One region of the Enterococcus sp. DIV0756 genome, then DNA from elsewhere that is predicted to be linked to it. Evidence: predicted binding sites of a transcription regulator. Region 1 holds the regulator's gene; each other region holds the start of a gene.
The links. Region 1 encodes HrcA, which represses chaperone genes, less so after heat shock. Its sites were predicted from a motif close to TTAGCACTCNNNNNNNNNGAGTGCTAA; they were not measured.
Positions count from the first base shown of each region.

Region 1 (10,426 bases):
CGTATCTCCCTTGGCTTTTACGCACACCGCGTACTGAAAACGTACAGCTTCATCCATAAGAACTTTTTCAACAATAATTTGGTGTTCCCAATCACAGCCAAAATCATAAATATATTCGATTTTAGCACCTTCTTGAAAATCTTCGTCAATTAACCTGCGTTCTTCAGAAAACTGTGACATTTCCAAGTCACTTGGTCCAATCATCTTAGTCCGATCAACAAAGAAACTGTGTAAATGACTGTTCTCCCATCCAAAACTAATTTGAAGAATATGATGAAGTTGCTCATAGGTAACCCCTGCCGGTATCTTCAATCGTCGCCAAATCGGTGGTTTGTACCCTTTTAGGTCCACTCGAACAAGATAGCTTGTCCTTCGACTTTCAACCTTCTTCTGTTTAGGAAACGCCAAAATATTGTCGGGCATTGTTTTCTTTGGCATTTCTTCGAGATCATAGTGCTCCACATTATAGGGATCTTCAACGTCAAAATTCCCTTCACGCCACTCGTCCATAATCGCTAATTTAGCCTTTGACCAATAATTTGGATTGCTCATACGAGTCAAAAAAGGCGTTTTATTAAGATAAATAAAATAGTGCATCTCTTTACACTCTTCTTCGGTGATAACTCTCTCGTGATACAGCGCACTATAGAGATCCAATAAAATTTGATAAGCATAAAAGCTTTCATCAATAAATAATGGCATATGTTGAGGCATGTGATGGATTAATGCCTCTTTAACCACTTGTTTGTCCAAAAGTTTATCACTTAATTTCCCTTTATCAACAAAGCTTAAAAAAAATTCGACTGTGCGAATAAGGCCATCAGGTTCAGCGAGTCCTCCTGCAATAAAATAATGCATCATGTCTCTAGTCATTCGATCAAATAACTTGTCTAACTTATCCATATGAACCTCCTTCAACACATATTCTCTTCTTAACCTAATAGTAAAAGAAAAAAGAGACTCAATCAACAGTCAATTGATTGAGTCTCCATAATTATTTCTTTCCGCCAAAAGCATCTTTCACCTTGCCAAAGAAACCTTCTTCTTTTTGTTCGCTAACGGTTTGACCACCTGCTTCAGCAAATGCCCGCAAGGCTTCCCGTTGCTTGTCATTCAAATTCTTCGGCGTAATGATCTTAACCGTTACTTGTTGATCACCATTCGTATTTCCACGAAGTCTTGGTGCGCCTTTTCCGCGGAGTCTAAACTTCGCTCCTGTCTGAGTTCCAGCAGGCACCTTCAATTTCACTTCGCCATGAACAGTTGGAACATTGATCTCATCACCAAGCGCAGCTTGCACGAAGCTTAGAGGTAATGTGTAATAGATCTCTGCACCATCACGATCAAAGATATCACTTTGTTTTACTTTAAAGACCACATATAAATCTCCATATGGTCCGCCATTGACACCTGCTTCTCCTTGATCAGCTAGACGCATTTGTTGTCCATCTTCTACACCAGCAGGAACTTTCACCTTGACTGTATGAGGACGTTTTTCATGACCTGAACCATGACAAGTTGGACAAGGGTCTTTAATTTCTTTACCTGTCCCATGACAAACATCACACGTTTGACGGCTCATTACACGGCCAAGTGGCGTTTGATGTTCTACATTGATTGAACCTGAGCCATGACATTTATGACAAACTTCTGGTTGTGTTCCTGGCTTCGCACCATTCCCGTTACACGTATGGCAAGTTTCTTCGCGATTATATTTAATATCTTTTTCCACACCAAAAATAGCTTCTTCAAACTCCAAGTTGATCGAATACTGCAAATCTGATCCTTGTCTTGGTGCCTTAGGGTCCGCTTGACGTGAACCACCGCCGCCAAAGAAGGATTCAAAAATATCCTCAAATCCAAAACCGCCTGCTCCGCCGAAACCACCAGCGCCTCCGAAGCCACCTGCTCCGCCAGCACCAAAGTTTGGATCGGTACCTGCATGACCGTATTGGTCATAAGCAGCACGTTTTTGCGGGTCACTTAGGATCTCATAAGCCTCAGAAATTTCCTTAAACTTTTCTTCAGCATCAGCTTCTTTATTAATATCCGGGTGGTACTGCTTGGAAAGCTTACGATATGCTTTTTTTATTTCATCATCCGAAGCGCCCTTTTGCACCCCAAGGACTTCGTAATAATCCCGTTTTGTAGCCATTGGCTTCCCTCCATAATTTCATAGAATCGTTAGTATTGTATCACACTCAAAATCGATACGATACTTTTCTTAGATTTTTTCTAAAGGAATCACCAATCTTGAAAGAAAAAAGGCCAAAGCGATGACTTTGGCCTTTCGTAACGAATCAATTATTTGTCGTCATCGTTAACTTCTTCAAAATCAGCATCCACGACATCATCCGCGCCGCCTTGAGCTGCGTTTGGATCAGCCTCTGCTTGTTGTTGTGCTGCTTGTTCATAAAGTTTAACCGTTAAGTTTTGTACGATTTCGTTCAATGCATCGCGTTTTGCTTTCATTTCTTCGATATCGTTCGCTTCAACTGCTGCTTTCAATTCATCACGAGCATCTTCAGCTTTCTTCACTTCATCCGCGTCAACTTTACCTTCTAATTCTTTCAAAGTTTTGTCAACTGAGAATAGTAAAGCATCAACATCATTACGTAGATCTACTTCTTCTTTACGAGCTTTGTCGGCATCAGCATTTGCTTCAGCGTCTTTTACCATCCGTTCGATTTCTTCGTCTGATAAGCCTGAAGAAGATTTGATCGTGATTTTTTGTTCTTTTTGTGTTCCTAAGTCTTTCGCAGAAACATTAACAATACCATTTTTATCGATATCAAATGTTACTTCGATTTGAGGAATTCCACGAGGTGCTGCTGGAATATCTGTCAATTGGAAACGACCTAATGTTTTGTTATCCGCAGCCATTGGACGTTCACCTTGCAACACATGAATATCTACTGCAGGTTGGTTGTCAGCAGCGGTTGAGAACACTTGTGATTTGCTTGTTGGGATCGTTGTATTACGATCGATTAGCTTCGTGAATACGCCGCCCATTGTTTCAATACCTAATGACAATGGTGTTACGTCTAGTAATACGACATCTTTCACATCACCAGTGATAACCCCACCTTGGATTGCAGCACCCATTGCTACTACTTCATCTGGGTTCACTGATTTGTTTGGTTCTTTGCCAGTTTCTTTACGTACCGCTTCAACAACAGCAGGGATACGAGTAGAACCACCGACTAAAATAACTTCATCAACGTCAGATTGTGACAATCCAGCATCTTTCAATGCTTGACGAACTGGCGCTTTTGTACGTTCCACTAAATCAGCAGTGATTTCGTCAAATTTCGCACGAGAAAGAGTTGTTTCTAAGTGCAATGGACCAGCGTCACCAGCGGTAATAAATGGTAAGCTGATTTGCGTTGAGCTAACACCTGATAAGTCTTTTTTCGCTTTTTCAGCAGCATCTTTCAAACGTTGCATTGCCATTTTATCTTTAGAAAGATCAATTCCGTTTGCTTGTTTGAAATCAGCAACTAAGTAATCAATGATCTTGTTATCAAAGTCATCCCCACCTAGTTTGTTGTCTCCAGCTGTAGATAATACGTCAAATACGCCGTCTCCTAATTCAAGGATTGAAACGTCGAAAGTACCACCACCAAGGTCAAATACTAAGATTTTTTCGTCTTTATCTGTTTTATCTAATCCATAAGCTAATGCTGCGGCAGTTGGTTCGTTAACGATACGTTCAACTTCTAAACCAGCAATTTTACCAGCGTCTTTTGTTGCTTGACGTTGTGAGTCATTGAAGTAAGCAGGAACTGTAATAACGGCTTTCTCAACTTTTTCACCTAAGTAATCTTCTGCGAAACCTTTAATGTATTGTAATACCATTGCAGAAATTTCTTGAGGTGTATAAGATTTGCCATCTGCTTCTACTTTATATCCAGCTTCACCCATGTGACGTTTAATAGATGAAATTGTGTGTGGGTTTGTCACTGCTTGACGTTTTGCTACTTCACCGACTTGGATTTCGCCATTTTTAAATGAAACAACAGATGGTGTTGTACGATTTCCTTCTGGATTAGTAATGATTTTAGCTTCTCCGCCTTCTAAGACAGCGACAGCAGAGTTTGTTGTACCTAAGTCAATACCGATAATTTTACTCATAGTTGAAAATCTCCTTTTCCATTATATGTTTAATTTAGTAGTTTATATATTTATTGAGCTACGATCACCATTGCTGGACGCAATACGCGATCATGCAGCTGATACCCTTTTTGCAGCACATTTACAATTGTTTCAGGTTTCACTTCGCCCTCAGCTGGAACAGTTTGCACTGCTTGATGCAAATTCGGATCGAAAGTTTCGCCTTCTGCTTTGATTTCTGTGATACCTTCTTCTTTTAATGCAACGGTTAAACTTTCAAGGACCATTTCTACCCCTTTTTTCAGGCTAGCGCCTTGATCGTCAGTGACCTCAGTTGCTAGGGCTCTTTCTAGATTGTCGATCGCTGGCAACAATTTCTTACCAAGATCTTGTGAACGATAGCGAACTAACTGTTCACGCTCGTTCTTGTTGCGGTTGGACATATTTGCGATCTCAGCACGAGCTCGTAAAAATTTGTCTTCCATCTCATTGAACTTGTTTGTCAATTCTTCAACTTCCGAAACTTCTGGAATATCAATGTCTTCCGCTTCTTTTTCAGTCGACTCTGTTTCTGCCGATTCGACTTCTTCTAATTCTTCTTCAACTTCTTGTTTCTTTTTTTCTGCCACTGCGCGTACTCCCTTTCTTTGTAGGAATCGTTTCTAGTGATATAAACCCAAAGAACGATAATAATCATCCAATGCGTTTGTCAACTCATATCGGAAAACTTCCAATAGCCCAAAAATTTTTGAATATGGCATCGATGTTGGACCCAATAAAGCAATCGTTCCGCGACCGTGACCACGGATTTCATAATTTGCTTGAATCATGCTTAGGTGATCAAACAAGTCATTGCCCATCTCCGTACCAATCCGAACATGAATATCACTATCAGAAGGTAACAGTAGTTGTGTCAGCTCATCCGAGTTCTGCATCAATGAATACATTGATTTCACATGATTAAAATCTTGGTCCGGATTAAAATTTAAAATATTCATTCGACCACTGACAAACACCTTATCCTCGAAAGCATCATTCAAAATCACATCAAACAGATGACTGATTCCTTCGGTTGTTTGAAAATAGCGATGCAAAATCATTGGAATCTCGGTTCTCAATTTTTGATAAACGCTGACCAAAGGCTGACCTACAAGACGATCATTAATGATGCGAACCATTTTTTCAAGGTCCTGACTGTCAACATTCTCAGGAATGCGAAAAACTTGGCTCTCAACATTTCCCTTGTCTGTGACGATAATCGCTAATATTTGTCGATCATTCAATGGAACAATCCGAAAACCGGTCAATGTCCGATCTTTCATTTCCGGTCCAAGCGAGAACGCCGTATAGCTGGTAACTTGCGAAAGTATTTTTGCAGACTGTTGAATGATATCATCAATCTCATGAATATCTTTCTTTAATGATCTACGAATCTGGTCTACTTCTTGATTACTCACCTTAGTTGGCGTTAGTAGATGATCCACATAATAACGATAGCCTAAAGCGGATGGGATTCTCCCCGATGAAGAATGGGTTTTCTCCAACATACCTAATTCCTCTAGCGCCTTCATATCATTGCGGATAGTTGCGGAGCTTGCTTTTACGCCTTCTTCCATCAAACTTTTTGATCCGACCGGTTGACCCGTATTGGTAAAGTTTTTGATGATCAAGCTGAGAATCAGTTTTTGTCTTTCCGTTAACATTCTTCTCATCCTTTAGTTAGCACTCTTTCTTTTTAAGTGCTAACTCGATTATTAATATACCAACAACTTCTATATAAGTCAAGGAAAAAATATAAAGAATTAGCACTCTCGTGTCGAGAGTGCTAATCGCCCTTATTCAATAAAAACTCCTCAAAAACATCATTCCCTCGAAACAAGCCCTCCTCAGTCAAACAAACCCGCGAATCCGTCTCTGTTATCAGCTTTTGCTGCTTCAATTTTTCAATCACGTCACCATATACATCCATCATACTAAGCCCAAAACGGTTTTCAAAAACGGTTTTATCAACACCTAAAATTTTTCTTAAGCCTAAGAACATTTCCTCTTCAATCTGAGCTTTTTGAGTAAGTATTTCTTCCTCTAACACGGGAAGCTGATCATTTTTTAATGACTTCAAATAATGCTGGATCGGCCCACGATTTTTATATCGTCGATTTCCAAGATAGCCGCTAGCTCCTGCTCCAAGACCAAAGTAATTTTGATTGTTCCAATAGACTAAATTGTGCTGACTTTCAAATCCAGGTTTTGCAAAATTGCTGATCTCATATTGCTTTCGCCCCGCTTTTTCCATCGCCTCGATAGTTTCTGTATACATTTGTGCCTCTATTTCTTGCTCAGGAAGGTGAATTTTCCCACGTCTAACCCAATTCATAAACATTGTTTGATTCTCTAAAATCAATGAATACAATGCATAATGAGGTAAATCCAAAGCTAAGGCTCGTGTTACCGTATCACGAAAACTTTCTAGAGATTGACCCGGCAACGCATAAATTAAGTCAATCGTTATATTGCTAAAATCTTTTTCTTCTAGCAGTTGGATCGTCTCATACACATCCTGTGCTGTATGTTTACGACCAATTTTTTTCAACAAACGATCATCAAATGTTTGAACACCCATTGATAGGCGATTGACTCCATAATTTTTCATTACATTTAACTTATCGGCAGTCAAATCACCGGGATTCGCCTCTACTGTAAATTCTCCATTATTATATGGAAGGATTTGGCGCAAACCACTTAATAAGCGATCTAATTGTGTCGCATTTAAGGACGTTGGTGTACCTCCTCCGACATACAGTGTTTTCATATTTTTCACTGGATTCTGACTTAATGCCAAGCGTGCCTCTTTCAACAACGCTTCAATATATTCATCTACTGGCTGTCCTTCAAGAAATACTTTGTTGAAGTCGCAGTAGTAACAAATATGTTCACAAAACGGGATGTGAATGTAGGCTGAAGTGGATTCTGTCATCTCATTCCTCTTTCTTAGTAGTAGTAACAGACGTATTCTACCATATATTTCTATTATAGAAGGAAGCACACGATTATTTGAAATATTCATAACATTTTTAAAGTCATAAAAAGAACTTGATAACCCTAAATAAACTATATCGGGTTTTCAAGTCTTGTTTGATATACTATTTATAGATTTTACGCGCATAGAAAAAAACGATACTCCCAACAACACTAATCCCTACTAAAGAAAGAAAAGTGTTCTGATAGTCATTTGTTTTCGGAAATTCCTTTGATTGTTGTTTTGAATTAGCTTGTCCAGCTATATTTTGACTTGATGATGCAGGCATTTTATCAGATATTTGTTCTGCTTTCGTTGCTTTTACGGATAGATCATTTCCCGCTGAATCAAGAATACCTTTTATACGATTAACACTGCCTTCGATATCGTTCACCCGATTTTGGATATCAGAAGTCGCTTTCTGCGTATTTTCTACTCCCGTAGTTAGCTGATTATCGACTGATTGTGCGCTTTTTTTACCATTTGAAATACTTTGGTTAATCGTTGATCGATCTGCATTCAATTTCTTTTGCAATTTTTCTAGATCGGCAAGTTTTCCGTTAAAGTCATTCCGCGCTTGATCTAATTGTTCCTTTGCTTGTGTCCATTGATTTTCAAGCGCTACATGATCCGTTTGCAGTTGGTCATTTACTTCATTAAAATGGTTTTGAAAGTCATTATGAGTCTGATCAATTTGATTTTGAATAGTTTCAAAATCATTATGAAGATCCTCATGTCGTTTCTGTGAATGCTGCTGAGCGTCTAATATGTCTTGTGCAATTTGTTTTTGCTGCATTTCAAATTGTTGTTGCGCCAACTTCAGAGCATTGTCAATCTCCGCCTGTCTATTCGCAAAATCATTAGCCGTTATTCCGCTGTTTGCCATAGTTTCCGACGATGCAGCTTCCGAATTAACGGCATGTGCGGCTGTTGTATCAAACAAAAAGAAGCCGCTAGTTAGCCCGGCGACTGATACGATTAAAGCTAATTTCTTCATTAGTTAATTCATCCCCTTGCAAAGGATTATAACCAAAACCTGTTAAGCTGTTAATAAACAAATTGGATGATCTGTCTAAAAATTATTTGTTGATTATAGTTTTTGAGAGGCTACATTTATCAAAGCATGAAACAAGAAAAAAAGCCAACGAACTCGTCGTTGGCTGAGAGCATATTCTCGAACTTCTAAGAGTGTATTTCCTATTCCGTCAAAAAGGTTTTAATGGCTTTTGCATTTGCTTCAGTATCCAATTCTAAGACACTTCCACTTGGCGTGTCGTTATTAAATTCCCACGTTTTATCAATCGGCACAGCAAGTGATTCAATTTTTTTCGTATCACCTAGAGCAAAATCTTTTCCGACACTTAAAATCGTTCCTTCAGATAGATTGGTGTCCACATACCCCAAAAGCTTTCCAGTAGTTTTGGGTAACTTGCTTAATGAAGTGACGTTTGTAACCTGTTGGGAAATCGCTGACAGAACTTGCTGCTGTCGGCGAATTCGTCCGAAGTCTCCCTCTTCGTCCTCGCGAAATCGAGAGTACTGTAATAGCGTATTTCCATCCATCTTCTGCTTTCCAGCCTTAATGAACACTTGATCCAAATCTAGATCTTTTTCAGCATCAATTGTTACACCTTTTGGAAAAAGGCTGTCTACAGCTTCTTTAAAATGATCAAAATTGATCGTCACATAGTATTCAATCGGAATATCAAAGTTTTCTTTTAATGTTTTACGTACTAATTCAATACCTCCATAGGAATATGCTGCATTGATTTTGTCTTTACCATGACCTGGAATATCCACATAACTATCCCGCATGATTGAAACTAACTTCGGTTGTTTCTTTTTTTGGTCATAATGAGCAATCATCAGAGAGTCTGATCGACCACGATCTTCTCCGCGAGAGTCAGTCCCGATGATTAAAACATTCAAATCATTCTGATCAGGAGCTTCTTCTCCGTTGAACTTAATCGTCTGCTTAGTTTGAGCATTTTTTGTTGATTCATATCCTTGGATAAAGGAGAAAACTAGATAACATTCAAAAACCAATAGTATTCCTAAAATGATCAAGACCACACGCTTAAAAACTTTCATTTGAAACTCCTCTTCTAGACAACAAAAGTAGATAACTTAAATTGCCAAGCTTTCTAGTTGCGTAATTAAGTAAAACTATCCACCTAGTTTATACCAAAAATAATCAAATCCACCACTATGAAAGGTTTTTTATGGATTTTTTTATAAACTGCTTATGATCTCTATCATTAATAAAAAAAGAACCGTTAAAAGCTACACGGTCCATCATTGCGTATTCAATTGATTGATCCGATTAAATTATAAAAATAATTACTTGTTCCAAGCAATTATTTTTATAAACCCGTCTTCAATTTCCACTAACGTATAATTACCTTGTTCTAGAACGATTTCCCAAAAATTGTGTTCGGGAAACCAATATTTCAAAATAACTCTCAGAACACCTAGGTGTCCTACAATGACAAAATCTTGTTTTTTCTGAAGGATCGTCCTTAAACATTTTAAGACGCGTTTTTGAAAATCCGAAAATTTTTCAGCATTTGTAGGTGTTATTTCGAAAGGAGAAGATAACCACTTTTGCCATTCAACAGGAAATCGTTGATTGATTTGATCCGCATCCAACCCCTCCCATAACCCAAAATCCTTTTCATCTAAATCTTTTAATGGAATTTTTGTCTGATTTGGAAAAATTAATTCAGCAGTTTCAATCGTTCGTTTTAAGTAGCTCGTATAAATTGATGCTTCTGTCTTCATTCCCGCCAATTTCTTATACAATAAGCGGGCTTGTTGAATTCCAACTTCGTTCAATGAGACATCTGTCTTTCCATAGAATAGATGTCTTTGATTGTATTCTGTTTCACCATGCCGAATCAAGATTATTTTCATAAAAACCCTCGCATTAAGATTAACGTCAACAAAAATACTCCCTGAGAAATCGGTGAACAAGCACCTAAAGTATCCCCATTAAAACCGCCTACCTTACTCAAGACTAATTTTCGATAAAGTAATGCGGCAAAAATGTTAGTAACAAAACAGACAATGCCAATCCTGCCTAAAAAAAGCAACAATGTGCAAAAGGAAATCAACTGACAAATAATGACATTTTGATTTTTTACATTCAAAAAAGTGGTGCCTAAACCATGAGGATTATTTCCGGCATACTGCATCTGATAAAACAATAGACTGATACCGTTTTTTCCAACAAGGTTTAATAGCAAAACAATTATTGCCTGAAGCTGGATACTTAGACTAGGAAGCAAAACTAAAAAA
Region 1 is NZ_JBIOLF010000001.1:1,411,282-1,421,707, reverse strand. Features, by position in the region: gene IGI44_RS06870 (plasmid pRiA4b ORF-3 family protein) at 1-903, opposite strand, end outside; gene dnaJ (molecular chaperone DnaJ) at 995-2,155, opposite strand; gene dnaK (molecular chaperone DnaK) at 2,305-4,134, opposite strand; gene grpE (nucleotide exchange factor GrpE) at 4,185-4,742, opposite strand; gene hrcA (heat-inducible transcriptional repressor HrcA) at 4,776-5,816, opposite strand; gene hemW (radical SAM family heme chaperone HemW) at 5,939-7,087, opposite strand; gene IGI44_RS06840 (LPXTG cell wall anchor domain-containing protein) at 7,254-8,126, opposite strand; gene IGI44_RS06835 (LCP family protein) at 8,327-9,220, opposite strand; gene IGI44_RS06830 (histidine phosphatase family protein) at 9,470-10,042, opposite strand; gene cobS (adenosylcobinamide-GDP ribazoletransferase) at 10,039-10,426, opposite strand, start outside.

Region 2 (10,426 bases), 1.0 Mb from region 1:
ATTTGGGTTGAAAGTGTCGAAGGTAGAGGCTCGACCTTTTACATTTCCTTACCTTATGAACCTTATGAGGAGGACATTTGGGAATGAAACTATCAGAAAAAATTATCCGCGTCGCGCTTTTGGCTCTGATCGTACTCAGCATTGTCCTAACCTATGCGATTTGGCTAAGTCCAACCTCGAAAACTGCGGATATCAATACAAGTAAACAGGCCGTAAAAAATGATCAGAACTATGCGAAGGCTACGGATGCCTTTTTACCAATTCGCGGTATTTGGGATGTAAATAAAGAAAAGTTCCAAACCAGTAGTGAAAATCTTTTAGCCACGACACAAGCTCGTTTAACAGAAAGCACCTATGGACAACTTCAGGAAGTTGCCCAAGGTGAAGAAGAGATCAAAAATTACTATAACTTGGATGATGGAATCGAATTGAACTACGAAGGCGGTTTTTCATTGACCGAATACGTGAAGGTCTTTGATATGCCGATCAATTTGAATTCACTAAAGGAAGCAGAAACACTGACTTTTTCAAAGATTCAAGTAGATTTTGCAAAGAAAAAAATTCGTTTTTTGAATTATGGTAAGGATACTGTCTATGAGGCTGCTATTTCCGCTGATTTCACTGGTTTAGAAACGATTTATCAAAAAAATCAAGAAAAATATTTGCCAATGACAGCAGAAAATCCTTTTGTTCCTCGTCTTTTACGCACAAAGGACCGAGTGCGTCTAAAAAAATATAGTTATATTTTGACGACACAATCGTATTCACTTTTCCGAAATGCATTTTTTCAAGAACCTGACCAAGCGAGAGGTGAAGAAGAGGCCAGTGGGGTGCGCTCCTTTGTTAGTGGGCATGAAGAGCTAATGATGGATGAACAGAAACGTCTAGTCACATTCACTGGGGAATTACCGAAGGATTTATCTAAAGAAAGCTTATACAGTCAAAGCTTTAACTATGTTAGCCGCTTAGGAACCGCCGTTGGTAATCTGCGTTACTTTGATCATCATGATGGACAGATCAATTTCAGAATCTTCGTTGAAGGATATCCGATATTTAGTGAGTCTTCAAAGGGAAAGATGAGTGTGAAGATTGAGGATGAATCCAATACTTCAACACCACAAGTTAAAATCGAAACAAGTATGGACACTGTTCAAGTACCTATACCTTCGGACGAAGAGGTTGAATTGCCGAGTACATTAGAAGTTGAAAATAATCTAGCAGCGGTTGGATTTGATTTGAATAAAGTTCAAAGCTTTATTATTGGCTATACCTGGCAAGATATTGATGGCGTGAATAAACTAGTTGCCTTGACTCCGGAATGGTTTGTCAAATATGACAACGATTGGTATGCTGCTAATCAATTAATGCAAGGGAATTTTGAAACGGAGGCGAGCTAATTGGATTTCAGAAAAATCGAATGGATCTTTTTTCTCGTCTTTATTGGGTTGAATATCTTTCTTTTTAGTATCTATTGGAATAATCAGCATGAACAAAGCCTTGTCACAAGCTCGAATCAACGCGAGGATATTCTTCAGCGTTTAGAAAATGACGAAGTAACAGTCAATGAAGAGGTTTCTGATGAGCATCGTGAAGGATATTATCTAAGTGCTGAACAAGATAATTTTGAATCGTTGTTGAGTGCAACGGGAAATCCAACGATTGCGAGAAATTCTAATATTTCAGATAAAGTGTTAACAAGTTATCCAAGTGAAGAAACAAAATTTGATTTGAAAAAAGCGACTAGCAGTTTTAATCGTTTGATGAAGAATAAGGATTTCATTCTGGATGGTCAAGAGTACACCTACTTACCGGATATTTCTAAAAAAGATGACGATTTAGCTAAAATAGTTGGAGCTCAATCTTATGAAGGAATCCCCTTCGTTGACGAAACCTCCCGTGTAACGTTAGATATCGAGAAAAACAATGATCAAGAGCAGGTTATGAAATATACTCAAACCCGTTTGAAGGAAATTGAACCCCTACGTGAAAAAATGACGCTTTATTCTGAAAAAGAGATTTTAAATACGTTATATATTAATAATAATATTCCGAGCAATTCAACGATCACTAATATCTATCTAGGCTATTTTCGAACACTCGAGGTACGTGAAAAAAATGTCTATGTTCCGGTGTGGTTTGTTAAAGTAAGAACCTCGGATAAGACAACACAAATTGAGAAAGTCAATGCATTAAATAATCAAGTGATTACGAATAATTTAGTTCCAAAGGTGGAAAATCCATAAAAAGGGTTGTATACTGAGAACAGTTTTAAAAGAGAGGACCAATTGCTCATGTTAGAAATGAATAATGCCTTCAATATCAGCATTTTAGCCAGCGGCAGTACAGGAAATTCTTTGTACTTAGAAAGCCCGCAAAAAAGAATTTTGGTTGATGCTGGATTGAGCGGGAAAAAAATCACTTCGCTATTGGCAGAGGTCGATCGAAAACCTGAGGATCTAGATGCGATTTTAGTCACTCACGAGCACCGTGACCATATCCATGGCGTGGGAGTGTTAGCGAGAAAATATAAATTACCTGTCTATGCCAACGAAAAGACTTGGGAAGCGATGGCTCCATTGATTGGAAAAGTTGACGTAGAACAAAAGCATATTTTTGAAATGGGGAAGGTATTGACTTTTGGTGATTTAGATATCGAAAGTTTTGGAGTTTCTCATGATGCGGCAGCTCCGCAGTTCTATCGTTTCTATAAAGATGGACATTCTTTTGTAATGTTGACGGATACTGGCTATGCTAGTGAACACGTGAGAGGAACGATTCGTGATGCCGATGCTTATTTAGTTGAAAGTAATCATGATTTAGAAATGTTGCGGATGGGCGCTTATCCATGGAGCTTGAAGCAGCGAATTCTTGGTGATCGTGGACACTTGTCCAATGATGATGGTGCATTAGTAATGACCGATATCTTAGGTGACCGTACAAAACGGATTTATTTAGGACACTTAAGTAAAGAGAATAACATGAAGGAACTGGCACACATGACGATGGAAGAAACCTTGACACGTTATGATCTTGGTGTGAACCATCAGTTCCAAATTTTTGATACTGATCCAGACAGTGCAACAGAACTATTTGCTATTTAAAAAGACAAGCTTGCTTTTGCAGGCTTGTCTTTTTTTCTAACTATAGACACTAAAATGCTGATTTAAATGTCTTGGTTCAATGACTTCATCAATCATAGCGATGGCGTAATCTGCCATACTGATTTCACTTTTACCAGCAGCATTTTTTTGTAAGTGATCATCACTAACTTGATAGTGGCCTGTTCGAGGACCATCGGGAATAAAATTTGCAGCAGGACTTAAGTAGGTCCAGTTTAATTGTTGAATAGACTTTAGGTCTAAAAATGCTTGGTACATATTATAGGCAGTTGGATAATAGATCGCATTTGGATCAGAAACATCGATCATTCGGTGATTCTCATCGATAAACAAAGAAGAGGTTCCGCCGACGACAATTAGACGAGTCTCCGTTCCTTGCAAAATAGTGCTTAGATGTTTTAAAGATGTTTGGTGCAGTTCTTCTTTTCCAACCGGTGGCCGAAATGCATCGATTACAACGTCAAAAAATTCTAAATCTTTTGTAGTAAGCTCAAATAGATCCTTTACTAAAATTGGGACCTTAACCTCTAGTCTCTCTGGATGACGTACGATTGCAGTAACTGCCAAGTGACGATCCAAAGCCTCTTTTAATATAAATGAGCCAGCATGACCAGTTGCTCCGATAATTGCTACCTTCATATAAAAACCTCCTTAGACTAAATCTATCTTTAGTCTAAGGAGGTTTTTATAAAATAGCAAAAGATTCGTTTCGCAACTGTTATGACTGCAACGCTAATTGTGTCAGGATAACTAATAAATTCATACCTACATGGGTAATCATTGATGCCCAAATGCGTCCGCTATAGCGATACATGCCGCAGAATAAGAAACCTAAACCTGCGTACAACAAGTAATGGCCGTCATTGTGTGCAAAAGCAAAAAGAGCGGAGCTTAAAAGTGCTGGTAAGAAAAAGCCGAATCTTTTCTCTAATGCCCCGAAGATTGCACGACGAAAAACAAATTCTTCCATAATTGGACCGGCAATCGTAGTCGCCAAAATGAAAATCATATTATTCATGATCAATTGAACAATGTTTTGCGTATTTTGTGAAGCGACTGATTGTCCAAGCAAACGTTGCTCGATTTGCAAAATAAGCATTTGTAGAATTAAGGATGCTGGAATCCCAATGATTCCTATTAAAATAGTAATCAGAAGATTTTTTTGTTGCCCCTCTAATTGAAATGATCGTGACTTAACACGATAAAAAATCATTAGGATAGCACCTAAAAAATAGGTCAGTGTGGTTAATTGAATAATTAGTGAAGGCCCCGCCTTTAAAAAGCTTTGAAAAACGACAGGTGAAAAGAGCACTAATCCATACGTGAAGATCGTAATAAAGCTATATTTTTTTTCGGTCATTAGTTTTCCTTCCTAAACGTTTATTGTTCTCAAGTATATCATACATTTTAAAAAATTTAGCGTAGAAAAAATCAAACGAAGGACTTGCAAAAAAAAACAAAAATGGTATTATAAGAATTGTGAGTTAGCACTCGATAACTAAGAGTGCTAACGACTTAGAAAATCATTACTAGTTGGAGGGATTTATTGTGTTAAAACCATTAGGTGATCGTGTCATTCTTGAAGTTACTCAAGAAGAAGAAAAAACAGTTGGAGGCCTAGTCTTAGCTTCAGCGGCCAAAGAAAAACCTCAAACAGCTAAGGTTGTAGCTGTAGGTGAAGGCAATGTGTTGGAAAACGGTCAAAAAAGTCCAATGCCAGTAGCTGTTGGTGATATGGTAATGTTTGAAAAATACGCAGGTACAGAAGTGAAATATGAAGGCAGTGAATATTTGATCATCGCTGCAAAAGATATTATGGCAATCGTAGAATAAAAAAATAATGAGGTGAAAGAATCATGGCAAAAGATATTAAATTTTCTGAAGACGCTCGCGCAGCAATGCTACGTGGTGTAGACAAATTAGCAGATACAGTTAAAGTTACATTGGGACCAAAAGGACGTAATGTTGTTTTAGAGAAATCTTATGGCTCTCCTTTGATCACAAATGACGGTGTAACGATCGCAAAAGATATCGAATTAGACGATCATTTCGAAAACATGGGAGCAAAATTGGTTTCAGAAGTTGCTTCAAAAACAAATGATATCGCTGGCGACGGTACAACGACAGCGACCGTTCTTACACAAGCAATCGTTCGTGAAGGCTTGAAAAACGTTACTGCTGGTGCAAACCCAATGGGTATCCGTCGCGGAATCGAATTGGCTACGAAAACAGCGGTTGAAGAACTACACAGTATCTCTGAAGAAGTAGATTCAAAAGATGCTATTGCACAAGTAGCGGCTGTTTCTTCTGGCAGTGATGAAGTAGGTAAATTAATTGCCGAAGCCATGGAAAAAGTTGGTAACGACGGTGTTATCACAATTGAAGAATCTAAAGGGATTGATACTGAATTAGACGTGGTTGAAGGAATGCAATTTGATCGCGGCTATCTATCTCAATACATGGTAACAGACAATGACAAGATGGAAGCAGCGCTTGAAAATCCATATATCTTGATTACAGATAAGAAAATCTCAAATATTCAAGATATCTTGCCATTGTTAGAACAAGTATTGCAACAATCTCGTTCATTATTGATCATCGCTGACGATGTGGACGGCGAAGCATTACCAACATTGGTATTGAATAAAATTCGCGGAACATTTAATGTTGTAGCAGTTAAGGCTCCTGGATTTGGTGATCGTCGTAAAGCTATGCTTGAAGATATCGCAATTTTAACTGGCGCAACTGTCATTACAGAGGACCTTGGTTTAGATCTTAAAGAAGCAACAATCGAAAACTTGGGTACTGCTGGTAAAGTTGTGGTAGATAAAGACAATACTACGATTGTTGAAGGCGCTGGCGACAAGGCTGCATTGACTGATCGTGTTGAAATGATTAAACGTCAAATTGGCGAAACAACGTCTGATTTTGACCGTGAAAAATTACAAGAACGTTTAGCGAAACTTGCTGGCGGTGTAGCAGTCGTTAAAGTTGGTGCGGCTACAGAAACAGAATTAAAAGAATTAAAATTACGTATTGAAGATGCGTTGAACTCAACACGTGCAGCTGTTGAAGAAGGAATCGTTTCCGGTGGTGGGACTGCATTAGTCAATGTCATCAAGCGAGTTTCTGAATTAGACGCTGAAGGCGATGTGGCAACAGGTGTGAAAATCGTGGTTCGTGCTTTAGAAGAACCTGTTCGTCAAATTGCTGAAAATGCCGGTTTTGAAGGTTCAGTTGTTATCGATAAATTGAAAAATGCGGATCGTGGAACTGGTTTTAACGCAGCTTCTGGTGAGTATGTCAATATGATCGAAGCTGGAATTGTTGACCCAACGAAAGTGACTCGTTCAGCTTTACAAAATGCTGCATCAGTATCTGCGTTGTTATTAACAACTGAAGCAGTTGTTGCTGACAAACCTGTTGAAGGCGGCGCAGCTGCTGCCCCAGCAATGGATCCATCAATGATGGGCGGCATGATGTAATCAGAGCGTTAATTGAAAAGTCATCGGGAAGTTTTCCGGTGACTTTTTTTGACTAGAGAGCGGTGTAACATATAGAAGTTTTTCATTTCTATACGGTCAAAAAAACAACGAAGGCTGCAATCCTTTTACTAATTGAAGTTGCCATTTGGTGGAGTTATCAAGATTTTTTTCTTTTTCATAAAAATTTTTTTATTCATTAAAAAACATTTGCTGCGTGTGTTAAAATGATCATAATAAAGAAAATAAATCAGTCGCATAGACTAAAAAGATATAGATGGGAGAATGTTGAATGAAATTAATTGAGACCCCTTTAAATAGTAATGTTAACTTAGAAACACTATATCCTAATCTAACAAAATACTTTTTTGATAAACGTCCAGCTGTAAAACTGCTTAAATTGTACGCTTATGATCGGACGAAAATTATTTATGCGGATCGTTTTGATACGATTGATTTGTTATTATTGAATCGTCAGCGCAAAATCAGCCATCAAGAAGTAGACACAATTATTCATCGGCTGTTAAAAGTTGATCGCGAGGACGTTACTGTGGATGTCGGTTATAAAAAGCAAATTATGGAAGCCGGCTTACGTCCAAAAGAGACCTATAAAGATATTATCGCAGTGGAATACAAGATTCCTAAAGAATAGCAATGAACGAGAAAAAGGCTTAAGGCCTTTTTTCTTTTACCAGCATTTATACGAGTAAGCTTCCATGATTAACAGTGAAGAAAATAGGAACACTCGGGTAAGTACTCTAATGAATAGATTTCTTTGGTATAGAAGAGCTAACACTACTCCCGCTGATTTCTTATGCTATAATAAGTGAAATAGTTCAAATTACTAAAAACAAATGAGGAGCATGACTATGAAAAAGTTGTACGAAGATGACAGTTTGACACTTCATACGGACCTTTATCAGATCAATATGATGAAAACTTATTGGGAGACAGGTCGAGCGGATCTTCATGCCGTATTTGAGTGTTATTTCCGTAGTATGCCGTTTGATAATGGCTATGTCATCTTTGCGGGTCTTGAACGACTTGTAAATTATTTGGAAGAACTGACTTTTAGCGAAAGCGATTTGGCATATTTGTCTGAGGTAGAACACTATCCGGCAGCGTTTATCGATTATTTACGAGATTTCAAATTTGCTTGTACGGTTCGTTCTGCAGTGGAGGGGGAATTGGTATTTAGCAATGAACCGATTATTCAAGTAGAAGGACCGTTACTTCACTGTCAATTAGTTGAAACAGCACTTTTAAACATTGTAAACTTCCAAACATTGATCGCAACAAAAGCGGCACGAATCAAATCTGTGATCGGCGATGACCCGTTGTTGGAATTTGGCACACGTCGGGCTCAAGAGTTGGATGCAGCACTTTGGGGAACACGCGCGGCCTATATCGGAGGTGCGGATGCCACAAGTAACGTTAGAGCAGGGAAAATTTTTGGGATACCTGATAGCGGAACGCATGCTCATTCATTGATTCAATCCTATGGGAATGACTATGAAGGCTTTAAAGCCTACGCTCAAACGCACCGCGACTGCGTCTTTTTAGTCGATACGTACGATACGATCAAATCGGGAGTGCCGAGTGCGATCAGAGTTGCCCGTGAAATGGGTGATAAAATCAATTTCTTAGGCGTACGAATTGATAGCGGTGATATGGCTTATATCTCAAAACGAGTGCGTCAGCAATTGGATGAGGCAGGTTTTCCTGATGCGAAGATTTACGCATCCAACGATTTAGACGAAAGCACAATTCTAAACTTGAAGATGCAGCATGCGAAGATCGATGTCTGGGGTGTCGGGACAAAATTAATTACGGCCTATGATCAACCAGCTCTTGGGGCTGTTTTCAAATTGGTGTCCATCGAAAATGAGCAAGGAGAAATGGTGGATACCATTAAACTTTCAAGCAACGCCGAGAAAGTAACCACTCCTGGTAAAAAACAAGTTTGGCGAATTACGCGTAAATCTGATGGGAAATCAGAGGGTGATTACGTAACGCTATGGGATGAAAACCCACGGGAAGAAAAAGAGCTCTATATGTTCCACCCCGTTTATCCGTATATCAATAAAACGGTGAAAAACTTTGAGGCTCGTCCGGTCTTGAGAGATATTTTTGTAGACGGCAAGCTTATTTATGAACTACCTGATTTAGAAGAAGTCAAGCAGACTGCCAAAGACAGCTTGGATTCATTATGGGAAGAATACAAACGCGACCTAAATCCACAAAAATATCCGGTCGATCTTTCTACAGAGTGTTGGAACCACAAAAACAAAATTATGGACCAGGTACGTAAATCTGTGGTAAAAACGGAACAAGAAGATTAAAGGAGTGGATACCTATCATGACGTTACAAGAAGAGATTATTCAGGAACTAGGAACGAAACCAACAATTGATCCAAAAGAGGAAGTTCGTAAAAGCATCGACTTTCTAAAAGCTTATTTGTCCAAATATCCTTTTTTAAAAACATTTGTTTTAGGAATCAGCGGAGGACAGGATTCTTCTTTAGCTGGTCGATTAGCTCAGCTTACGATGGAAGAAATGAGAAAAGAAACAGGCGACGCTGCCTATAAATTTATTGCCGTTCGTCTTCCATATGGTTCTCAGGCAGACGAAGCGGATGCTAAGCGAGCGCTAGATTTTATTAAACCAGATGTTAGTCTGAGCGTGAATATTAAAGGAGCGGTTGATGCAGAGGTTGTTGCGCTGGAAGAAGCGGGGGTTACAATTAGTGACTTTAACAAAGGAAACATCAAAGCGCGTCAACGAATGATCACGCAGTATGGAATTGCTGGCGACAATCAAGGTGCTGTTATCGGAACGGATCATGCGGCAGAAAACATCACTGGCTTTTTCACTAAGTTTGGAGATGGCGGTGCGGATATTTTGCCACTGTTTCGGTTGAATAAGCGTCAAGGAAAAATGTTATTGAAAGAACTAGGCGCAGAAGAGGCTTTGTACATGAAAGTCCCAACTGCTGACCTAGAGGATGGAAAACCATTGATCGCCGATGAGGTAGCCCTTGGTGTAACGTATGATGATATCGATGATTACTTAGAGGGGAAGACGATTGACGAAAAGGCTCAAACAACGATCGAAAATTGGTGGAACAAAACACAACATAAACGTCATTTACCCATCACAATCTTTGATGATTTTTGGAAATAGATCAGTGATTTGCTGACTAGCGGAGTTTTCTCTCCGCTAGTCTTTTTTATTTTTAGGTTCAAGGGGAACCTTCTTTACTTTCGTCTGATTTCTCGCTAAACTATTGAGGATGCTCGCTCATTCCAATTATCTAAGTGATAGTAGTAATCGCATAAATGCGGGAAATATTCTATAAATGAGCAGCGGAATTTTCGTTCGTTAATAACAGGGGAGTTATTATTACGAATTTGAAGTTCATGGATAGGAGAGACATATGCAAAAACTTCGAAAGATTCCTTGGCGTCTGCTTTTAAAAATTTTTGGCGTGTTAGGACTAATTATTATATCTAATCTTTTCTTTCAATTGACACAAAATGAATTTTCTTTTGATTTGATGTTTAAATTTGCTTTTTCTTGGCATACGGAAAAATTCTTTTTAGGTTGTTTGGTATTACTCATTTTTTACGGTTGGATCAGCAGCTTTTTGGGGTCATTAAAGACCGGAAGTCTCGTTTATCTTTTAACGGTGATTGGCATAGGAATTGCTAATTATTTAAAAATGAACTATCGAATGGAACCGATCTATCCCAATGATTTGAAAATGATTACTGAATTTGGAATGATCTATGATATGGTTGGGCTACCATTGTTTCTGTTATTCT
Region 2 is NZ_JBIOLF010000001.1:2,458,794-2,469,219, reverse strand. Features, by position in the region: gene walK (cell wall metabolism sensor histidine kinase WalK) at 1-87, shown strand, start outside; gene IGI44_RS12045 (YycH family regulatory protein) at 84-1,397, shown strand; gene IGI44_RS12040 (two-component system regulatory protein YycI) at 1,398-2,243, shown strand; gene IGI44_RS12035 (MBL fold metallo-hydrolase) at 2,292-3,101, shown strand; gene IGI44_RS12030 (NAD(P)-dependent oxidoreductase) at 3,138-3,758, opposite strand; gene IGI44_RS12025 (lysostaphin resistance A-like protein) at 3,838-4,479, opposite strand; gene groES (co-chaperone GroES) at 4,668-4,952, shown strand; gene groL (chaperonin GroEL) at 4,976-6,604, shown strand; gene IGI44_RS12010 (DUF1827 family protein) at 6,894-7,253, shown strand; gene IGI44_RS12005 (nicotinate phosphoribosyltransferase) at 7,471-8,943, shown strand; gene nadE (ammonia-dependent NAD(+) synthetase) at 8,961-9,785, shown strand; gene IGI44_RS11995 (LTA synthase family protein) at 10,039-10,426, shown strand, end outside.
Region 2: a site for HrcA is predicted at 4,604-4,630, ahead of groES (co-chaperone GroES). Genes of this name have one in related genera too.

Region 3 (10,426 bases), 140 kb from region 1:
CCATGATAATGTCATCTTCATAGCCTGCCATGTAAGAAGGTATCGGGGCGACATATGCATCAATCGGCGAGTATTTTTGGATTGCTTGACAAAATTGAATCATTTTTTCACGATCGCGAAAATCAATCAATTGAATCAGATCCGTTCGCGGTTGATTCCATTTCGGTGTCGATTCCAACTGATATTCAGCTAATAGCGCTGAAGAAAAAATAGCACCCTGAATCGCTTGACTCACAACATGCGGTGCTAAAAAGAAGCCCTGCAGCATATCAAAAACACTACCCAACATGGCACCACCCTCAGCACCTACCCCTGGCGTTGTCAGACGGTACGCGCACCGTTCAATTAGCGCTTCCTTCCCAACTATATAGCCGCCCGTTTTAGCGATCCCACCACCAGGATTTTTGATCAGTGAACCTGCCATAAGATCCGCTCCAACTTGGGTTGGCTCCAGTAACTCAGCAAATTCTCCATAACAGTTATCCACAAAAATAATAACATTTGGAGCAATGCTTTTGACAAAATCACACATCTTTTTGATTTTCTCAATGGTAAAAGATGGACGTGAAGCATACCCGCGTGACCGTTGAATTGCAATAACCTTTGTTTTATCAGTAATTTTCTCTTTCACACTAGCAAAATCAACAGTGCCGTCTTCCAAAAGATCCACTTTGTCGTAACCAATATTGTATTCCCTGAACGATCCGATGCCATTGCCTTGAACACCAATTACTTCAAGTAAAGTGTCATAAGGAGTCCCCGTGATATACAATAAATCATCTCCAGGACGCAGCACACCAAATAGCGAGGTCGCAATTGCGTGGGTTCCTGAAACAATTTGAGGACGAACTAAGGCAGCTTCAGTACCAAATGTCTGCGCATAAACAGCCTCTAAAACATCTCGTCCTTGATCATCATTCCCATAACCAGTTGATGGCAGAAAATGACTCTCCGACACATGATTCTCACGAAAAGCCGTTAATACTTTTGCTTGATTCGACAAAGCAACTTCTCGCACTTCTTGTAATCGTTCTGCTATTTTTTTATCAATTTGATCGATTTTCTCAACCAGCTCTGGTGCTAGCTTAGTTGTCCAATTCATCTTCCATTCTCCTAATCCAAAGAGAGTTTTTCTTAGCAAAGCCTCGAATGATATATTGTTCATTTTCCTCATCAAAGTTTTCGCTTAAGACAAGAGTCTCTCGTTTCATTCCACTTAAGGCTTGACCCTCATTCGCATTCAGAGTCAGCATATATGGTTCAAGTAAATTCATAATTTCGCGCTTGATGGCCTCCGCTAGTAGCTCCTTACCTTTATTCGTCTTTGCGGAAATTAAAACACTTGGAAATAAGGTCGGTACAAAAGAAAACTCATCGATTCGATCAGCTTTGTTATAGATTGTAAGCATAGGAATATCATCCATTTCAAGTTCCTTCAATAAATCAATAACGGTCTTTTCCTGCTGTTGTCGATCTTCCGCACTGGCATCTACAATATGCAATAGAAGATCCATCCCTTTACTTTCTTCTAAAGTTGATTGGAAAGCATCGACTAATTGCGTAGGTAAATCTTGAATAAAACCTACCGTATCTGTGATCGTGGTCTCCATTCCTTGAGGTAAATGCCAACGCTTCGTTAACGGATCTAGGGTCGCAAATAACTGATCTTCAGAATACGTATCAGCATTCGTCAACAAGTTTAAAATTGTTGATTTACCAGCATTTGTATAACCGATCAAGCCCATCTGGAAAATACTAGATTGTTGACGTTTTTGTCGACTGCGCTCACGATGGGCTTCTACTTCTTTTAGCTCTTTTTTAATTGAGGAGATTCGGCGGCGAATATGACGTCGATCCGTTTCTAGCTTTGTTTCCCCAGGTCCACGCGTGCCAATTCCACCTCCGAGACGGGATAAACTTTGCCCTTGACCGACCAATCGAGGCAATAAATAATCTAGTTGGGCAAGCTCCACCTGTAATTTTCCTTCCTTTGAGCGAGCACGCTGTGCGAAGATATCTAAAATCAGTTGGATTCGGTCAATTACTGGAACACCTACCTGCGCCTCGATTGTTTGGCTTTGACGTGGTGATAAAGCATGATTGAAAATCACCAGCTCTGCTTCATGAGCATCTACCAACTGCGCTAACTCTTCTAGTTTTCCCTTACCGATAATAGTTTGACGATCAACCTTAGGACGTTTTTGAGTTAATGAAAAAACTATCTCGCCATGAGCCGTCTTGGTTAGTCCGGCCAACTCATGCATCGATTCTAAATAATTATATCTACTCTCGTCTGTTTCGACACCGACTAAAATGACTCTTTCTGACAATCCGTTTCCTCCTATTTAGTAATACGATATTTTCAAAATGAAAAAAGTCTTGTTCCCAATGCTTTTATGAATCAATTCTATGCAACTTATTCTTCATCAATTGGAGAAATGTGGTCGCCATTAGCTAACCAATTAGCGATCTCTGTTTCAATCACTTTAATTATTTCCGGCTGCTGAATCAAATCATACCAATGAACAGACATACGATTGCGAAACCAAGTCAGCTGGCGTTTAGCATAGCGTCGTGAATGTAATTTTACTTCCTCTATCGCTGCTTCTAAGGACGAATCGCCAGAAAAATAAGGGAAAAATTCCTTATAGCCAATTCCCTGTGCAGCTTGAACGGTTGGATTTTTCGCCAAATTCCTAGCTTCTTCCAGTAACCCTTGTTCCACCATGAGGTCCACACGTTGGTTAATCCGTTGATACAAAATCGACCGATCAGTATTTAAGCCGATCAAAAAACTATCATAGAGTTCTTTTGGCTGTTCTTTTGGCTCTAAAATTGAATGCCCTGTTAACTCGAACACCTCTAATGCTCGAATGACTTTCTTACGATTATTGTAATGAATCTTCTCGGCAGCCAAGGGATCGCTTAGCTGTAACTTTTCCCACAACGCCGGATTCCCGTTTTCTTCAGCAAAGACTTCATACTTCTCACGAATGGAATCGTCTTCTGGTTCTCCCTCACTACCAAGCTTGTAATCCCATAGTAGAGACTGGATATAAAGTCCCGTTCCACCAACGATAATTGGTATCTTTCCACGCTGACTAATTTCTTGAATCGCTTCTCTGGCACTCTTTTGAAAATCCGCCGCTGAATAGCTTTCATCAACACCACGTACATCAATCAAATGATGTGGAATTCCTGCCATCTCCTCAGTCGTTACTTTTGCGGTTCCAATATCTAATCCACGATAAACCTGCATTGAATCCCCACTAATGATTTCACCGTTAAAACGTTTCGCTAAATCAATGCTTAAGCTGGTCTTACCAACTGCAGTCGGTCCTACGATTGCGATTACCTTCATTGCTTGAACCTGCTTCTCGTTCGAATGGCTTTTTCTGGAAAATCAGTAATGACGCCAGCCAAATTGTTTTCAAAACACATCATCAACGTTTCATATAAGTTTGGAGTCCAAGGTCGAATCGACTTTTCAAAGTTTTTGACAATCTCAGGATGCTGTTTCACCCAATCAGAACTAGGATGTAGTCCTTCAATAAAATCGCTGTCCAAAACGATTTGATATTTTTCTAAGTCGTTTTTTTGAATCAGATCGTATTGTGCGTCTGGTTCATACTCGTGCATAATCCGTAATGATTCAAAGTTGAAACTAGCATACCAATAAGTAAAAGGCCATTCTTTGCTTGTCATAACCTGCGAGATTTTTTCTTCAATTCCCGGATAGTGAAATTTGTTCGTCTTGATTTCGATACATAAAATTCCTCGAAAACGCATCTGTAGCAGTAAATTCAAAACTTCCTGCAGGGTAGATATTTTTGTTGCCTGATACTTTTCATCAAACCAGCTACCTGCATCCAATTCTTTGATTTCTTTTAACGTTAATTCACGAATCAAACCCTTACCATCTGTTGTGCGATCTACACTCTCGTCATGAATCACCACTAATTGCTGATCAGCCGTTAAATGAACATCTAATTCAATCCCATCTGCGCCTGATCGTACCGCCTCCATAAACGCAGGCAAAGTATTTTCTGGATGAGTCCCTGCGCTCCCACGATGAGCAATAATTGCTGTCATCTATTTACCACCTCGTCCGTAATCACAATTTGTAAAAATCTATTGTACTTTAAAATAGCTTAACGGCTGTTTCGTTTTGCGAGACAATTGCTGTTTTTTTTCGTCTAAAATCTCCAACAGCTGTTCTGAAAAAGTCTCCATCACAATTCGGCCTCCCTTGTAAGTATAGCCCCCAATTTTAACCGTTTCTTCAGGAGATAAAATAACTTTTCGGTGTGAAATGTTTTTAAAAAATTCTTCAATTAAGTAATTGGGCAGATAAAAATTATTTTGTGCAGCAAAAGAATTCAAATAAATGAAATCATCAATTGTAATGTAACAATCGTCAAATGAATTGAACGTCACATATTCCTGCATCAACACATTGCGTTTGGATAATATTTCGTTGATTTTCTTATTTAAGAGATTTATGGTTTCAATTTCTTTGACCTGATGCTCCAACTCTCTTTCACGTTTGTGGCGTAAATCAATATACTTAAAGACAAAAAAGACAGCAACTCCTGTAATACCTGCACCGATCAACACGCCGATTAGTCCAATAAATGCAATCTCCACGTTTTTCCCTCCTGTTTCATAGTAACAATAGAATTATTTTTTCGAATAAAAACCATTCTCAATCCAGACATCATTTCATTAAATTGTTATTTTCTAAAGTTTTGGAAAACTGAATGTGACATCTGATTGTCTGCGCTATTAATAGTACCATATTTTCCTATTTCTAGGATAGTTTGAGTCGCTTAAAAAAACGAAGCCTTCTATTTGACCAAAACTGACCAACGTTGTATACTTTCTATATGTTTTAGCAATCCAACCTTGTTTGTGCTAAACTAATCTACGAACAATATTTTAAGGAGGATTCACTATGAATTTAGTTCCTACAGTCATTGAACAATCATCTCGTGGCGAACGTGCTTACGACATTTATTCTCGTTTATTGAAGGACCGTATCATTATGTTGAGCGGCGAAGTGAACGATGATATGGCGAACACTATCATCGCCCAATTACTTTTCTTGGATGCCCAAGATTCTGAAAAAGATATTTATCTTTACATCAATTCACCAGGTGGTAGCGTTTCTGCTGGTTTAGCAATTTTTGATACTATGAATTTTGTTAAAGCTGATGTTCAGACAATCGTACTTGGTATGGCTGCTTCCATGGGTAGCTTCTTGCTAACTGCGGGTGCGAAAGGCAAACGTTTCGCTTTACCTAATGCTGAGATCATGATTCATCAACCATTGGGTGGTGCTCAGGGTCAAGCAACAGAAATCGAAATCGCTGCTCGTCATATCTTAAAAACCCGCGAACGATTGAACAACATCTTAGCTGAGCGGACTGGACAACCAATTGAAGTCATTGAACGCGACACAGATCGCGACAACTTCATGACTGCTGAAGAAGCAAAAGCTTATGGATTGATTGATGAAGTAATGGAAAACAGCAGCTCATTAAGCTAAACCTAAACCATAAAAAAACCGAGGATGCCCTCGGTTTTTTTCTTTGTCATTCTTACCTGCTTCAACTTGGAATTCTCTATAAACCGACCTCATCAATTATTAGAAAGAGGATCAAGCGATCCTTTGCCATGGACCGACGCGTGATTACGATTGTATTGCAAATGCATTCGGCTTGTAAGCAATCTCCGCAGGTCCCTTTTTTAATACATGGTGTTTTTTCTAACTCTAAGCGATGTGCATTCAATGGAGAGGTATTTTTACGTACCATTTCAAGTGTTGTATTTAAATCTCCATAGACTTTTTTCATACTGACAAAGGCTAGAACTTTATCCGGCCCATAGGTAATTGCCGCCACTCGATTCCCTACACTGTCGATATTCACAAGCTCTCCCTCTTCTGTTATGCCATTAATACTTGTTAAAAAATAATCTGCGGTCAACGCTTGTTTCATTACTTGATGTCGTTCTTCCGGCGTAGTCGTTTTTTCCCGGTCAATCATCTTTTGTCCTCGCTGATATAAATCAGCAATAATTCCCGATTGCTCAACTGTGATCGAACCGCCAAATCCGACAGATTTATTTGGTTCAATAATTTTTAGAGCTTGATGCTTTGCTTCCGTCAAATTTTGACAAATAATCGGATTAAAATTCCTGCGATTTAATTTTTTGCTTAATGTCATTGCTGCAGCAGTATAACGTTCTTTTAAATACTCCTTCATCATTTTCCTCCTTAAGCTACTCTTATTCATTCTCAAGGATTTTTATCATGATAGCAAGAACAAATAAAAGAAGCCTAAGAAAAAACTTAGGCAGTTGGTATTTTGACTTTTTTTGCTGATTTTGTGCGAAAAGCAGCAAGTTCTTTAATATCATTTAGGATGTTTTCATTCGTGACCTCAAAGGAGACGGATTTCCCGAGTTTACTAGATTTAGCATTTTTGTATTTTTCTTTGGTGTAGTTATCACACATCTGAACTAGTACATCTGCATCGTCTATTTCCTTAGCGCTAAAGGAAACCATAGCTACGAAAAAACCTTGTTTAGGATAAATAGTACACAGTGATTTACCGCTTTTTTGAAACTTTATATTCCAACCTTTCCAGTAACCTTCCCCCATTGAGCATCTACTGTAGGTTTTTTTGGGTTTTATCCGGTACGTCCGTATTAAATGATCTGATAATTCCTGCCAAAGAGGGTTGGCAATAAAATCCGTGATTTGTTGTTCTGTCGGTTCCTGTTCGCCATTGAACATGTCATACCATTGCATAATTACACCAGCTTTCTTCTATTTATTGATAATTATTAACAATTCTATCTGATTTTTATCCATGACGCTTGTCACACAGTGCTCTTTTCAAAAAAAACATCCAACAAATGAAGTGACCCCCAAAAGTTAGACTTATTTCGGAGTAGAGAAATCTACTCCTTTTTTTGTTTGTTAAGATGGGCAATTATGCCGCTTTCTGTGCAGCTTTTCGAAATTGAACAGGGCTTTTCCAGTTCAATTTCTGTTTCATCCGGTGATTGTTGTAGTAATAGATATAGTCATCGATCGCCGTTTTTAGTTCATCAAAACTGTGATAGGTTTCCCCATGAAAGATTTCTTGTTTTAGAAGACTGAAGAAATTCTCCATGATTGAATTATCTAAACAATTCCCTTTGCGAGACATACTTTGAAAGATTTTCTGTTTCTTTAGTTTTTGCCGATAGGCCTTCATTTGATAAGCCCAACCTTGATCCGAATGGAAGGTGCGACGATAGGGGCAATCAGCCGTGATCGCGATGGCTTCTTCTAAACCTTCCATAATTGCCAAGGCATTCGGTTTTTCTGAAATGCGGTACGAAAGAATCTCGCTATTATACATGTCCATAAACGGGTCTAGGTATAACTTTCTTTGTCGGATCACGCCTTTGGTATCTATTTCAAAATACTTGAATTCTGTTGTATCAGTCGTAATTTTTTGATGACAGATATTCGTGTAAAAATGACGACGAATTCGGTGTTTCGCCACTTTGCCGACCTTTCCTCGGTAAGAGCTGTAGCGACGTGATTTCCGAGTGTAGGAACGGACTTCGATCCCTAGTTTTCGAATCAAACGTTGAACTTTCTTTTTATTGACATGAAAGCCTCGCTCTTTTAGTTCGTTGGTCATTCGTAAACAGCCATAATCTTTGTGTTCTTTACGAATACGAAGCATTTCGGCTTCGATTCCTTGATCGGGATTTTCTCTGTCAAATCGTTTTTGCCAGTACATAAATGTCGCTTTAGGAAAGTTCAACGTCTCAAGAAGCTCAACTAATTTGAATGATCCTCGGAGGCTGTCGATGGTTCGTGCGATTGATTCGTTCGTCTTTGTTGGGCTTCCTGTTTTCGCAGCTTCCTCAGCTCTTTTAAAAAGGCATTCTCAATTTGAAGGGAACGCACTTGTTTTTCTAATTCTTTAATACGGTCTCGTTCTTCCGGTGTTGTCTCAATTGAACGCTTCTTTTTCTGTTCTTTTTTCTCAGCCAAAGCGGATGGACGTCCTTTCGTTTTTGAGAGTCCATCGATACCATCATCCCGAAATTTTCTCATCCAATTGGCAATGAGAGACGGATTATTCATTTTAAGTACATTGGCAATTTCACGATAAGACAGCTCACTAGTTTGATATAACTCTATCGCATCCAACTTAAATTGAACAGAATAATTCGCATTTTTACGTTTTCTGAGAAGACCTTCTTCGCCAAATTCCCGGTAGGAATTCACCCAATCTAGTATTTGTCTACTATCCTTAACCGAATGTACCTTTGCTAAATAGCTATAACCACCTTTCCCATCTAAGTATTCTTGAACTACTTTCAATTTGAATTCAAAACTATATTTAGTCATAAAAAATACCGACCTCCAAGAGCTAGATTTTGGTCTAACTTTTGGGGGTCGGTTCAAAATGTGGATGTTTTTTACTTATTCTTTTTGCGAGTAACCATTTTGGTAGTCAATTTTGATTCCATCTTGAATATTATAAACAAAGAGATTGAATGAAATCTGGTCGTCTTCAATACTTTGTGCTTCCATCTGTACACCACGAGCGACTAGCTCGTCTCCTTTGAAAAAAGGAGTCACACGGTAACGCACATGATGGTTGGTTCTACGAATATAGTTCCCAATTTCTTTTTCATGATCATTCATACCTGGATCATTCAGGGAAGCCGTTCCAGTCATCAAATTCTTTAGATTATTGTTCTCACCCGAAAACTGATAAGCGATCAGATGTGCCCTATTATACAATGGCTCATCGTTGTAAAACTTTTGTCGCCAGCCAGTCGGCTTCACATATAGGCGCTCACGTTCTTGATGAGGCATCAATTCTTTCCCCAGCATGGCATTTGCGACTCCAACGCGATTCAATTTATCCAAATCAGAAAAACGTGTCCAAGTTCCTTGATCCAATGAAAGATCGTTTTGAGAAAAACTTGGCTGATTATGATTCAATTCGATCGTTTGATGCTGTCCATCAAAGTCAGGAACTTCCGATAAACGGCTAACTGTGACTTCTTTTGTTGCATTATCTGTTTGGTTATCTGGCTTTACTTGAGAGTAAAGTCCATAAATACCCGCTAATAATACGACTACTGCCGAAATTATTTTAGGGGCTTGTTTCTTTGCTGCGATGGTTATTCAACTCCTACTTCTGTTTTCCCATCACGCTGATCCTACTACTTGGTTTGCTGCCAAATTTCTTTGATTGCTGGAACATTGCCAAGCTCTGTCAAATTACTCGGCATGATGACCGTGTTGCCGTTATTTTCAACAACATGCTTGAAGGCTTCGATTCCTAAGTAAGCAATCATCTCATCGGTCAAATTACTTTCTGCAATTGCTTGGTTAATCGCTTTGATTCGAGCGGTTTCTGCTTCGGTCAGCTTAGCAATTCGATCCGCTTCTGCTGCAGCATCGATCCGTGTACGTTCTGCTCGCGCATCTGCGTCAATTTTTGTTTGTCGTGCGCGTGCTTCCGCATCAATCTGCATCTCAGATGATTTTGCTTCTGATTCTAAGATGACGGATTGTTTCTTCCCTTCAGAAATCGTGATCAAGGATTCTTTATCGCGACTAGCAGTAATCAATTTATTCATTGAATTAACGATTTCATTTGAAACAGAAATTTCTCCGATATTGATCCGGTCAATTGACAGGCCATAACCAGCCGTAATATCTTTTACACTCTCGTAAAGATTAACATTGATTTCTTCCGTTCCATTCAATACTTCATTCAGTTCCATTTTACCGATGATGCCGCGCAAGTTAGATTGGCAATCTTGGATCATTGACGTGACAGAATCTTCATTATCATACACAAAAGCCCGGGCATCTGTCACGTGATACTTAATCGCTTCGTCAATTTCCACAATAACATTATCCCGTGTAATCACGCTTTGTGGTTCAATTTGGATCGGTGTTTGTTTTAACGAAACGCGCCGACGTACTACATATAAAATCGGGATTAAGAAATGCAAGCCGGGCTCGATAGTCTTTACATATTTCCCAAAACTTTCAACAACTTTTACTTCCCCTTGCTGAACGATCACAACCATTTGACTAATGATAAAGAAGAACACGATCGCGGCTAAAATAATTAAAATAATATTAACGATTAACAATATAATTCACATCACTTTCTTCTAAATTATTGTTTATGGTAACTAACAATTCACGACTGGTAAAATCAATGACTTCCAACATGTCTCCAGTTTCTGGCGGTCCATTAATTACTTTGTAATCATACCAACTACCCAAAATGCGGATAAGTCCCGTAATATTAGCTCCTTTACTGCGAAAACATTTCCCCATTGTTTTCTGCATTTGATAATCCAACACAATCTCCTCCTTTATAAT
Region 3 is NZ_JBIOLF010000001.1:1,270,954-1,281,379, reverse strand. Features, by position in the region: gene IGI44_RS06145 (aminotransferase class I/II-fold pyridoxal phosphate-dependent enzyme) at 1-1,102, opposite strand, end outside; gene hflX (GTPase HflX) at 1,086-2,330, opposite strand; gene miaA (tRNA (adenosine(37)-N6)-dimethylallyltransferase MiaA) at 2,417-3,361, opposite strand; gene IGI44_RS06130 (glycerophosphodiester phosphodiesterase) at 3,358-4,092, opposite strand; gene IGI44_RS06125 (hypothetical protein) at 4,132-4,647, opposite strand; gene clpP (ATP-dependent Clp endopeptidase proteolytic subunit ClpP) at 4,955-5,548, shown strand; gene IGI44_RS06115 (lactate utilization protein) at 5,625-6,266, opposite strand; gene IGI44_RS06110 (DUF3788 domain-containing protein) at 6,353-6,814, opposite strand; one part of gene IGI44_RS06105 (IS3 family transposase) at 6,999-7,942, opposite strand; one part of gene IGI44_RS06105 (IS3 family transposase) at 7,942-8,419, opposite strand; gene IGI44_RS06100 (DNA/RNA non-specific endonuclease) at 8,495-9,208, opposite strand; gene IGI44_RS06095 (SPFH domain-containing protein) at 9,247-10,191, opposite strand; gene IGI44_RS06090 (hypothetical protein) at 10,178-10,408, opposite strand.
Region 3: a site for HrcA is predicted at 4,892-4,918, ahead of clpP (ATP-dependent Clp endopeptidase proteolytic subunit ClpP). Genes of this name have one in related genera too.